DNA from 3 places in the Methylobacterium mesophilicum SR1.6/6 genome. Region 2 is predicted to be linked to each of the others. Evidence: predicted binding sites of a transcription regulator. Region 2 holds the regulator's gene; each other region holds the start of a gene.
The links. The regulator PhoB, encoded in region 2, activates phosphate uptake and scavenging genes when phosphate is short. The targets are predictions, from matches to a motif close to TGTCATNNANCTGTCAT.

Region 1 (3,272 bases), 1.5 Mb from region 2:
TCGCCGCCCTCGGGGCGCTCGGTCTCGGCGCCGCCGAAGCCCGCGAGCAGGGCAACTACGCCCAGGCCGAGTGGGCGCAGGACTACGCCTCGCCCGCCGGGATGCAGGTGCAGCGCGAGACGGTTCCGATCCTCTCGCCCCAGACCGTGGCGGCGACCGAGCAGATGGTCGAGCGCTACAAGGACATCGTGGCCCGCGGCGGCTGGCGCCCGGTCTCCGGCGCCGATCACCTGCGGGTCGGTTCGCGCGGCCCGGCCGTGGCGGCGATCCGCCAGCGCCTCATCGTCACCGGCGACCTCGATCAGGCGGCCGGCGGTTCGGGCGTCTACGATTCCTACGTCGCGGCCGGCGTGAAGCGCTTCCAGGCCCGCCATGGCCTCAGCCAGACCGGCACGATGAGCCTCGCCACCCAGCAGGCCATGAACGTGCCCGCCGACGTGCGGCTGCGCCAGCTCGAGACTAACGTCGTCCGCCTGCGCTCCTACTCGGGCGATCTCGGCCGGCGCTTCGTGATCACCAATATCCCGGCCGCTCTGGTCGAGACGGTGGAGAACGGTCAGGTCGTCACCCTTCACGCCGCGGGCGTGGGCAAGATCGACCGGCAGTCGCCGATCATGAACACCAAGGCGACGCAGATCAATTTCAACCCAACCTGGACGGTCCCGGCTTCCATCGTGAAGAAGGACCTGATCCCGAAGATGCAGAAGGATCCGAACTACCTCACGGACAACAAGATCCGGATCCTGTCGAACGGCTCCGAGATCTCGCCGAAGTCTGTGAACTGGTTCTCCGACGAGGGCACCCGGTTCACCTACCGGCAGGATTCGGGCGCCGACTTCAACTCGATGGGCATCGTGCGCATCAACATCCCGAATCCCTACGGCGTGTTCATGCACGACACCAACACCAAGGGCGTGTTCGGCGACGACTTCCGCTTCATCTCCTCGGGCTGCGTCCGCGTCCAGAACGTGCGCGAGTACATCACGTGGCTCCTGAAGGATACGCCCGGCTGGGATCGCCAGAAGGTCGAGGAGGCGATCGAGAGCGGCAAGCGCGTCGACGCCAACATCGCCCAGCCGGTGCCGGTCTACTGGACCTACATCACTGCCTGGTCGACCCCGGACGGCCTCGTGCAGTTCCGTGACGACATCTACAAGCGCGACGGGGTGAACGTGCCCTCCACCATCGGCGCTCCGACGCCGGTCGCCAGCGCCGAGCCGATGCCGCAGACCTTCGAGCCCGGCGACGAGGAGTAATCCCGCCTCAGACCCGCGAACGCGAAGGTCCCGAGGCCCGTACCTCCCACCGAGGTGCGGGCCTCTCGCGTTTCAGGCGCTCGTGTCATCCGGCGGTCAAACACCTCTGCTTGGCCGCTGGGATCGTCGCCGCCGCATCGGCAAAAGACCCCGCGGGCGATCGGTCCGGATGTCGAGCAGGAGCCCGCCCATGTCGCGAGAACCACAAATCGGCGACGCACGTCTGACCCGCCGGGCGACAGTCGCTGGCCTCGCCGGACTGGGGCTGGTCTCGGCTCGCGGCGTCGCGCAGGAAGCGGGGCAGGCCACCGGCATCGTCTTCGCCGCGGAGGCGGGCAGTACCGCTCGGACTCCCCTGCCAGGAGTCCTGATCTCAAACGGGCGCGAGGTCGCGCGCACCGACGACCAGGGTCGCTACCGCCTGCCGCTTCAGGGCGACGGCGCGATCTTCGTGATCAAGCCGCCCGGCTACGCTCTGCCCCGCGACGCCGAGAACGTTCCGCGCCACTCCTACATCCACCAGCCCGGCGGCACGCCGGCCGAACTCGGCCTTCGCTACGGGGGCGTCGCCCCCACCGGAAAGCTGCCGGCCTCGCTCGACTTCACCCTGACGCGGATCGACGAGCCCGCGGATTACGACGTTCTCCTGTTCACCGATCCGCAGCCCGAGAGCCGCTCCGAACTCGATCACGTGCGCGATACGGCGGTCGCCCGCGCGATGGCGATCCCGGCGGCCTTCGGCCTGACCACCGGCGACGTCCTGTTCGACGACCTGTCGCTCTATGGCCGGTCGAACCGCATCGTCGGTCAGATCGGCCTGCCCTGGTACAGCCTGCCGGGCAACCACGACCTCAACATGCAGGCGCCGGATGCCCGCTACAGCCGCGAGACGTGGAAGCGGGTCTTCGGGTCGCCCACCTACGCGTTCCGGCAGGGGCGGGCATGGTTCGTCCTGCTCGACAACGTCGAGTGGCTGGGTCCACCGGTCCCGCTCGGCGCCAACACCTATCGCGGACGTATCGGCGAGCGCGGCCTCGCCTTCCTCGGCAATCTGCTCGCCGAGATCCCGCGAGACGACCTGATCGTACTCGCCATGCACATCCCGCTCTTTACCGACACGACGCCTGACGACCCGCACGGGACGACGACCGATCGGACCGCGCTCCTCGACCTGCTGGCGGGGCGCAAGGTGTTGAGCCTCGCCGGACACACCCACACCACCGAGCATCACTACCCGGTCGAGGGACACCACCACCACGTCCTCACGGCGGTCTCGGGCTCGTGGTGGAGCGGGCCCGACACGCGCACAGGCATCCCCTCGGCCGACAGTCGCGACGGCACGCCCAACGGCTTCCACGTGCTGTCGATCCGGGGCGCCGACTACACCACGCGCTACGTCCCGGCGCAGGGTCAGGCGGACGGGACGATGCGCATCCTGTTCGAGAGCGAGGCGCGGGCCGGCGCGGTCGAGGTGATCCGTCACACCCGGCCGATGCAGGGCCTCCGGCCGCCCATCGCCCAGGACGCGCTGGCCGACACGACGCTGGTGGTCAACGTGTTCGACGGCGGCCCGCGGACGCAGCTCTCGGCCCGGATCGGCGACCGCGCCCCGCAGCCGCTGGCCCGCACCCGCCGCCTCGATCCCTTTGTCACCGAGCTTTTCCAGCGCTATCCGGAGACGAAGAAGAGTTGGGTCCAGGCGATACCCTCGACCCACATCTGGACGGCGCGGCTGCCGGATGACCTCGCGCCGGGCGTCCACCGCGTCACGGTTGAGGGGACCGACGAGTACGGCCGCCCGATCCGCGGCTGCGCCGTGCTGGAGGTGGCGGGCGCACGCGGCTGACGCACGGGCGCCGAGCGCGCCCGCGCCCTGACGGTCAGGCCGCCAGCTGGCGTGCGCCGTGGCCGCCTTCCTGGATTTCCTCGATAACCTTCGCGCAGAAGGCGTCGAGGTCGCCGGGATTGCGGCTGGTGACGATGCCTTGGTCGGTGACGACCTCCTTGTCGTGCCAG
Region 2 (3,272 bases):
CAATCGCCCCTCGTGGTGGCGGGGCTCGCCTACCTTCTCTTCGCCATGGGCCTGAGCCTGTCCGGCGTGGTCCATGTCGGCGGCCGGCTCGCGGGCATCGGCGACGGCCTCGCCCGGCGCGCCGGCCTGAGCGGCTCCTTCTTCACGGGGGTCCTTGCCACCCTGGTGGCGACACCCTGCACGGCGCCGTTCATGGGCTCGGCGGTGGGCTTCGCGCTGACCCAGAACGCCGCCGTGGCGCTCGCGGTCTTCGCGAGCCTGGGCCTCGGCCTCGCCCTGCCCTTCCTGGTCCTGACCCTCTGGCCGCCGGCCCTGCGGGCGCTGCCGCGGCCGGGCGCTTGGATGGAAACGCTCAAGCAGGTCCTGGCCTTCCCGGTCTACGCCACCGTGGCGTGGCTTGTCTGGGTGCTGGCACAGCAGGTCGATCCGCGCGGCCTCCTGGCGGCCCTGATCGGCCTCGTGCTGGTGGGCTTCGCCGCCTGGGCCTGGGAGCACGGGCACGCCGGACCCCGGACCTCGCGGATCGCGCAGGCCGCCGCAATCCTGGCGCTGGCCGCCGTCGGGGCCATCGCCGCGACGCTTCCGCGGGACCGCGCCGCGCCGATCGCACAGGCCGCCGCCGACTGCGTCGAGCCGTTCACCCAGGCCCGCCTCGACGCCCTGGTGGAGGCCCGTCGGCCCGTCTTCGTGGACATGACCGCGGCCTGGTGCATCACCTGCGCGGTGAACGAGGCGACCTCGCTGTACACCAGGGCCGTGCGGGCCGCGATGGCCGAGCGCGACGTCACCTACATGAAGGGTGACTGGACCAACCAGAACCCCGAGATCACCCGCCTTCTGGAGAAGTACGGTCGCAGCGGCGTGCCGCTCTACCTGCTCTACAGCGGCAGCGGGGCGCCGCAGGTGCTGCCGCAGATCCTCACCGAGGGGACGGTCCTGGCGGCCCTGGAGGCGGTGCCGGCTGGCGCGGGCCGGAGCGCGGCGCTCGCCCGCTGAGCGGGGCTACGTCTCCAGCGCGAAGGTCTCGTCGAAGGCGTATCCGGAACCGCGGACCGTGCGGATCGGATCGGGCTGGCGCGGGCTGTTCAGCGCCTTGCGCAGGCGCCCGACATGCACGTCCACCGTGCGCTCGTCGATGTAGACGTCGTGTCCCCAGACCCCGTCGAGTAGCTGCTCGCGGGAGAAGACCCGGCCGGGCGCCAGCATCAGGAACTCCAGCAGCCGGAACTCGGTGGGCCCGAGATGCAGCTCCTCGCCGCCGCGGCGGACGCGGTGCCCGGTGCGGTCGAGTTCCAGGTCGCCGGCGGCCAGACGGTCCGAGACGTGGGCGGGCTTGGCCCGGCGCAGCAGTGCCCGGATCCGGGCGAGCAGTTCCGGCACGGAGAACGGCTTGACGATGTAGTCGTCGGCCCCCGTCCCGAGGCCCCGGATCCGGTCGCCCTCCTCGCCGCGGGCGGTGAGCATGATCACCGGCAGCCGTTCGGTCTCGCGCCGCGCCCGGATGCGGCGGCAGAGTTCGATTCCGGAGAGGCCCGGCAGCATCCAGTCCAGCAGGACCAGATCGGGGATCCGCTCGGCCAGGAGCAGCTCCGCGTCGTCGCCCCGCGCCGCCGTGTCCACCAGGAAGCCCTCGGCCTCCAGATTGTAGCGCAGCAGCGTGGTCAGCGCCTCCTCGTCCTCGACGATCAGGACTTGCATGCTCACGTTCGATGACCCGTTCACGAGGCGGCGCCGTTCAGCCTGCGGACGCGCCGGCCCCCTCCGGAGCGGGCGGCCGGGCGGAAGGTGCGGGAGGCGCCGCTCAGCCTCAACCCGTACCCACCGATTCTCCGGCGGCGCCCCACAGGAATGAGCGCGCCCCGGCGCCTGTGTCGAGGCGGCCCGACTACGGAGCCTGCCCGCGCTCCACCGTCGCGTAGTTCGACGCATCGTTCTTCGGCCGGTCGCCCGCCAGGGTCTCCCCGGTGGCGAGGTAGTGGATGGTCTCGGCGATGTTGGTCGTGTGGTCGCCGATCCGCTCCACGTTCTTGGCGCAGAACAGGAGATGCGTGCAGAACGAGATGTTGCGCGGATCCTCCATCATGTAGGTCAGGAGTTCGCGGAACAGGGAATTGTACAGCGCGTCGATCTCGCCGTCGCGCTCCCAGACGTCGTGGGCCGCCTGGATGTCGCGGCTCGCATAGGCGTCCAGCACATCCTTGAGCTGTCCCTCGGCGAGGTCGCTCATGTGGCGGACACCCAGCACGATCTTCTGCGCCGGGGCGTGGTCGGAGATCGCCACCACGCGCTTGGCGACGTTCTTGGCGAGGTCGCCGATCCGCTCCAGGTCGCCCGAGACGCGGATCGCCGAGATCGTCTCGCGCAGGTCGATCGCCAGCGGCTGGCGCCGGGCGATGAGGAGAACGGAGCGCTCCTCGATGTCCCGCTGGAGCGCGTCGAGGCGCTTGTCGGCGATGATCACCGCCTGGGCGAGCCCGTCGTCGCGGCGCACGAGGGCGTCGGTCGCCTCCGCGGTCATCTTCTCGGCCACGCCGCCCATCTCGGAGATCGAGCGACGCAGATCCTCCAGGTCAGTGTCGTAGGAGCTGACGATATGGCCGGGCATGGTGGATCCTTCGATAAGGGCCCCGCATCGCGATCCGCGGGGGCTGGCGGGGATCCGCCGCCCCGCCGCCGCGGCGGCGAAGGCCGGTATGGTTCGTCGGAGCGTCCGGCCCGATCAGCCGAACCGCCCGGTGATGTAGTCCTGCGTGCGCCGCTCGGTCGGGTTCATGAACATCCGGTTGGTCGGACCGAATTCCACGAGCTGCCCCAGATACATGAAGGCGGTGAATTGCGAGATGCGCGCCGCCTGCTGCATGTTGTGGGTGACGATCACGATGGTGAACTCGTCGCGCAGCTGCTCGATCAGCTCCTCGATCCGGCCGGTGGAGATCGGGTCGAGCGCCGAGGTCGGCTCGTCGAACAGGATGACCTCCGGGCCCTGCGCCACCGTGCGGGCGATGCACAGGCGCTGCTGCTGGCCACCGGAGAGGCCGGTGCCCGGCTGCCGGAGCTTGTCCTTCACCTCGTCCCAGAGGGCAGCCTTGCGCAGGGCCTCCTCCACCCGGCCGTCGAGCTCCGATTTCGGCAGCTTCTCATAGAGGCGCAGGCCGAAGGCGACGTTGTCGTAGATCGACATCGGGAACGGCGTCGGCTTCTGGAACACCATGCCGATGCGCGCGCGCAACTCGTTGAGATCGATGGACGGGTCGAGGATGTTCTCGCCATCG
Region 3 (3,272 bases), 270 kb from region 2:
CGGTGGCGTTGGCGGCCAGCTGGTCCTTCCAGGCGAAGTAGGCGTGGCCGAGCCGGTCGTTCCGGCCGGTGCCGCCTTCGGCGATCTTGAGCGCCTTGGGGCTGATGCAGATCAGGCCGAGGCCGGCCGGCAGCATGAAGCCCTTCTGCGAACCCGCGATGGCGCAGTCGACGCCCCACTCGTCCATCTTGAACGGCAGCGAGCCGATCGACGAGATGCCGTCCACGAACAGCAGCGCCGGGTGGCCGGCCGCGTCGATCGCCTTGCGCACCGCGCCGATGTCGCTGGTGACGCCCGTGGCGGTCTCGTTGTGGACGACCATCACGGCCTTGATGGCGTGGTCCTTGTCGGCCCGCAGGGCCTCCTCGATCTTCTGCGGATCGGCGCCCGCGCCCCACTCCTCGTCCTGGACGATCACGTCGAGGCCGAGGCGCTGGGCCATGTCGACCCAGAGGTGGCTGAACTGGCCGTAGCGGGCGGTGAGCACCTTGTCGCCGCGGCACAGGGTGTTGGACAGGGCCGATTCCCAGATGCCGGTGCCCGAGGACGGGAACAGGATGACGGTCCCGTTGGTCGAGCCGAACACCATCTTGGAGTCCTGCAGGAGCGGCTTCACCAGCTCGGGGAAGCTCGGCGAGCGGTGATCCTCCGACGGCACGTGCATCGCGCGCAGGACGCGCTCCGGGATGTTGGTGGGGCCCGGGATGAAGAGGTGGTTGCGACCGGGGCGCCGGGTTGCGGCCATGATGTTTCCTCCGAATAGTCCGTTGCGCGCGGGCTCGCACCCGCGCCGGTTGTCCAAGCATCCTCGGGAGTCGGTCCGGCGGCGGTCGCGGCGCGTTCCCCCGCGCCTTCGAACGTCTGCCCATGCCGTGAAATGGGGGGCGCTGCGGAGCGGCAGGCGGCCTCACGCCGCTCGCGTCGCGGCACGCCCCCGCGCGCCGGTCGCCTCCGAATTGCCGTCCCGTAACAACGGCCCCCAGGGCCGTCCTCGCCGCCTTCCTGTCTAAGCCCGGCTCAGCTCCCTGATGCCAGTTCCTGGTATTATGTGGCGGTAACGCTCGAAAGGAAAACCGGAAAAACTTCCGGAACTTGGCAAAAAAATTTTTTGTGCGCCGCAGCGAAGCGGACCTCCGGTTGAGAAGCTTTGCCGCACTGCACGTGGCTGCCGGCATGAGGGCCGTCGCGCGGCGCAGCATCAATACGCGTCATCAAACTGAGATGGGATCGCGCTCTGGATCCCGGCACCAGTCAGCCGCCGGGAGGGTGCCGTGGCCGAGGTTGAGGAGATGCCGGTCCGCGTGCGGACGCTGTTCCTGTCCGACCTGCATCTCGGCACGCGCGGCTGTCAGGCCGGCCTGCTGCTGTCGTTCCTGAAGGATTACGACGCCGACACGATCTACCTCGTGGGCGACATCGTCGACGGCTGGCAGCTGCGCTCCGGCTGGTACTGGCCGCAGGAGCACAACGACGTCGTCCAGAAGATGCTGCGCAAGGTCCGCAAGGGCGCGCGCATCGTCTACCTGCCGGGCAACCACGACGAGTTCCTGCGCGACTACGTCGGCACGAACTTCGGCGGCATCGAGCTCGCCGAGACCGCGATCCACGAGGCGGCGGACGGCAAGCGCTATCTCGTGATTCACGGCGACCAGTTCGACATGGTGGTCCGCCACTCGCCCTGGCTCGCCCATCTCGGCGACGGGGCCTACACGCTGGCGCTGAGCCTAAACACGCTCATCAACAAGGTGCGCCGCCGCCTGGGCCTGTCCTACTGGTCGCTCTCCGCCTGGGCGAAGCTGCGGGTGAAGAACGCCGTCAGCTTCATCGGCCGGTTCGAGACGATCCTGGCCGAGGAGGCCCGCCGCCAGGGGGCCGACGGGGTCATCTGCGGCCACATCCACCACGCGGCCGACCGGCCGATCGGCGAGCTGCGCTACCTCAACACGGGCGACTGGGTGGAGTCCTGCACCGGGCTGGTGGAGCACTACGACGGCCGCATCGAGGTGCTGCACTATCCGAGTCTCCTGCGCGCCCGCGCCGCCGAGACCGTGCCGCAGGCGCTGCCGGACCGGCGCGCGGTGGCGTGAGGACCGCTTCCGTGAAGCTTCTCATCGCCAGCGACGCGTGGCACCCGCAGGTCAACGGCGTGGTGCGCTCCCTGGAGCAGATGGTCCGCCGGGCCCCGGAGCACGGCTTCGAGACGGCGCTGCTCACGGTGGCGGATTTCCGGTCGCTGCCCCTGCCCGGCTATCCCGAGATCCGCCTGGCCTATGCCGGACGGGAGCGCGTGGCGGCGCGCTGGAAGGCCGAGCGGCCGAGCCACGTCCACATCGCCACCGAGGGGCCGGTGGGTCTCGCCGCCCGGCGGCATTGCCTCGCCCACGACCTGCCTTTCACGACCAGCTATCACACCCGCTTCCCCGAATACCTCGCCGCGCGGGCGCCGGTGCCGGAGGCGTGGTCCTACGCCTACCTGCGCCGCTTCCACGGGGCCGCGCGGGGCACGATGGTCAGCACCGCCACGCTCCAGGGCGAGCTGGCGGCGAGGGGCTTCGGCCAGCTGATGCGCTGGACGCGCGGCGTCGACACCGAGCGGTTCCGCCCCGCCGAGCCCGGCGCGCCGGCACCGGCCGACCTCGCCGGGCTGCCGCGGCCGCTGTTCCTGTATGTCGGGCGCTTGGCGGTGGAGAAGAACGTCGCCGCCTTCCTGGGCCTCGACCTGCCGGGCACGAAGGTCGTGGTCGGCGACGGGCCGGATCGCGCGCGCCTGCAGGCGCTGGCCCCCGGGGCGCGCTTCCTCGGCACCCGCACCGGGGCCGCCCTCGCGGCGGTCTACGCTGCCTGCGACGTCTTCGTCTTCCCGAGCCTCACCGACACGTTCGGGATCGTGCTCCTGGAGGCGCTGGCCAGCGGCCTGCCGGTGGCGGCCTTCCCGGTGCCCGGCCCCGACGACGTGGTCGGGGGCAAGCCGGTGGGATCCCTCGATCGCGACCTGCGGGCCGCCGCCCTCGCCGCCCTCGACCTGTCGCGGGCCGCGTGCCGCGCCGAGGCCCTGCGCTGCGGCTGGGACGTGAGCGCCCGCCAGTTCTTCGGCAACATCATCGAGGCGCATGGCGGCGAACGGGGCAGCCGCGACGCTGCCTGACCGGTGACGGCGCCCGCGCGGGATGGCAGGAGGGCGCCATGCCGCCCGCTCCCAAGCCGTCCGCTCCCAGGCCGCTCAATCCCAGGCCGCCGAGTTTCAAGCCGAGTGCTCGGAAGCCGCCCGCCAC

Region 1: a site for PhoB is predicted at 1,340-1,356, ahead of MMSR116_RS12640 (calcineurin-like phosphoesterase C-terminal domain-containing protein). Genes of this name have one in related genera too.
Region 3: a site for PhoB is predicted at 1,207-1,223, ahead of MMSR116_RS20995 (UDP-2,3-diacylglucosamine diphosphatase). Genes of this name have one in related genera too.

The regions. Positions count from the first base shown of each region.
Region 1 is NZ_CP043538.1:2,649,046-2,652,317, reverse strand. Features, by position in the region: gene MMSR116_RS12645 (L,D-transpeptidase family protein) at 1-1,256, shown strand, start outside; gene MMSR116_RS12640 (calcineurin-like phosphoesterase C-terminal domain-containing protein) at 1,447-3,102, shown strand; gene MMSR116_RS12635 (type 1 glutamine amidotransferase domain-containing protein) at 3,137-3,272, opposite strand, start outside.
Region 2 is NZ_CP043538.1:4,120,338-4,123,609, reverse strand. Features, by position in the region: gene MMSR116_RS19765 (protein-disulfide reductase DsbD family protein) at 1-996, shown strand, start outside; gene phoB (phosphate regulon transcriptional regulator PhoB) at 1,003-1,698, opposite strand; gene phoU (phosphate signaling complex protein PhoU) at 1,886-2,605, opposite strand; gene pstB (phosphate ABC transporter ATP-binding protein PstB) at 2,720-3,272, opposite strand, start outside.
Region 3 is NZ_CP043538.1:4,392,959-4,396,230, reverse strand. Features, by position in the region: gene MMSR116_RS21000 (aminotransferase class V-fold PLP-dependent enzyme) at 1-745, opposite strand, end outside; gene MMSR116_RS20995 (UDP-2,3-diacylglucosamine diphosphatase) at 1,272-2,087, shown strand; gene MMSR116_RS20990 (glycosyltransferase family 4 protein) at 2,099-3,145, shown strand; gene MMSR116_RS20985 (ribonuclease HII) at 3,184-3,272, shown strand, end outside.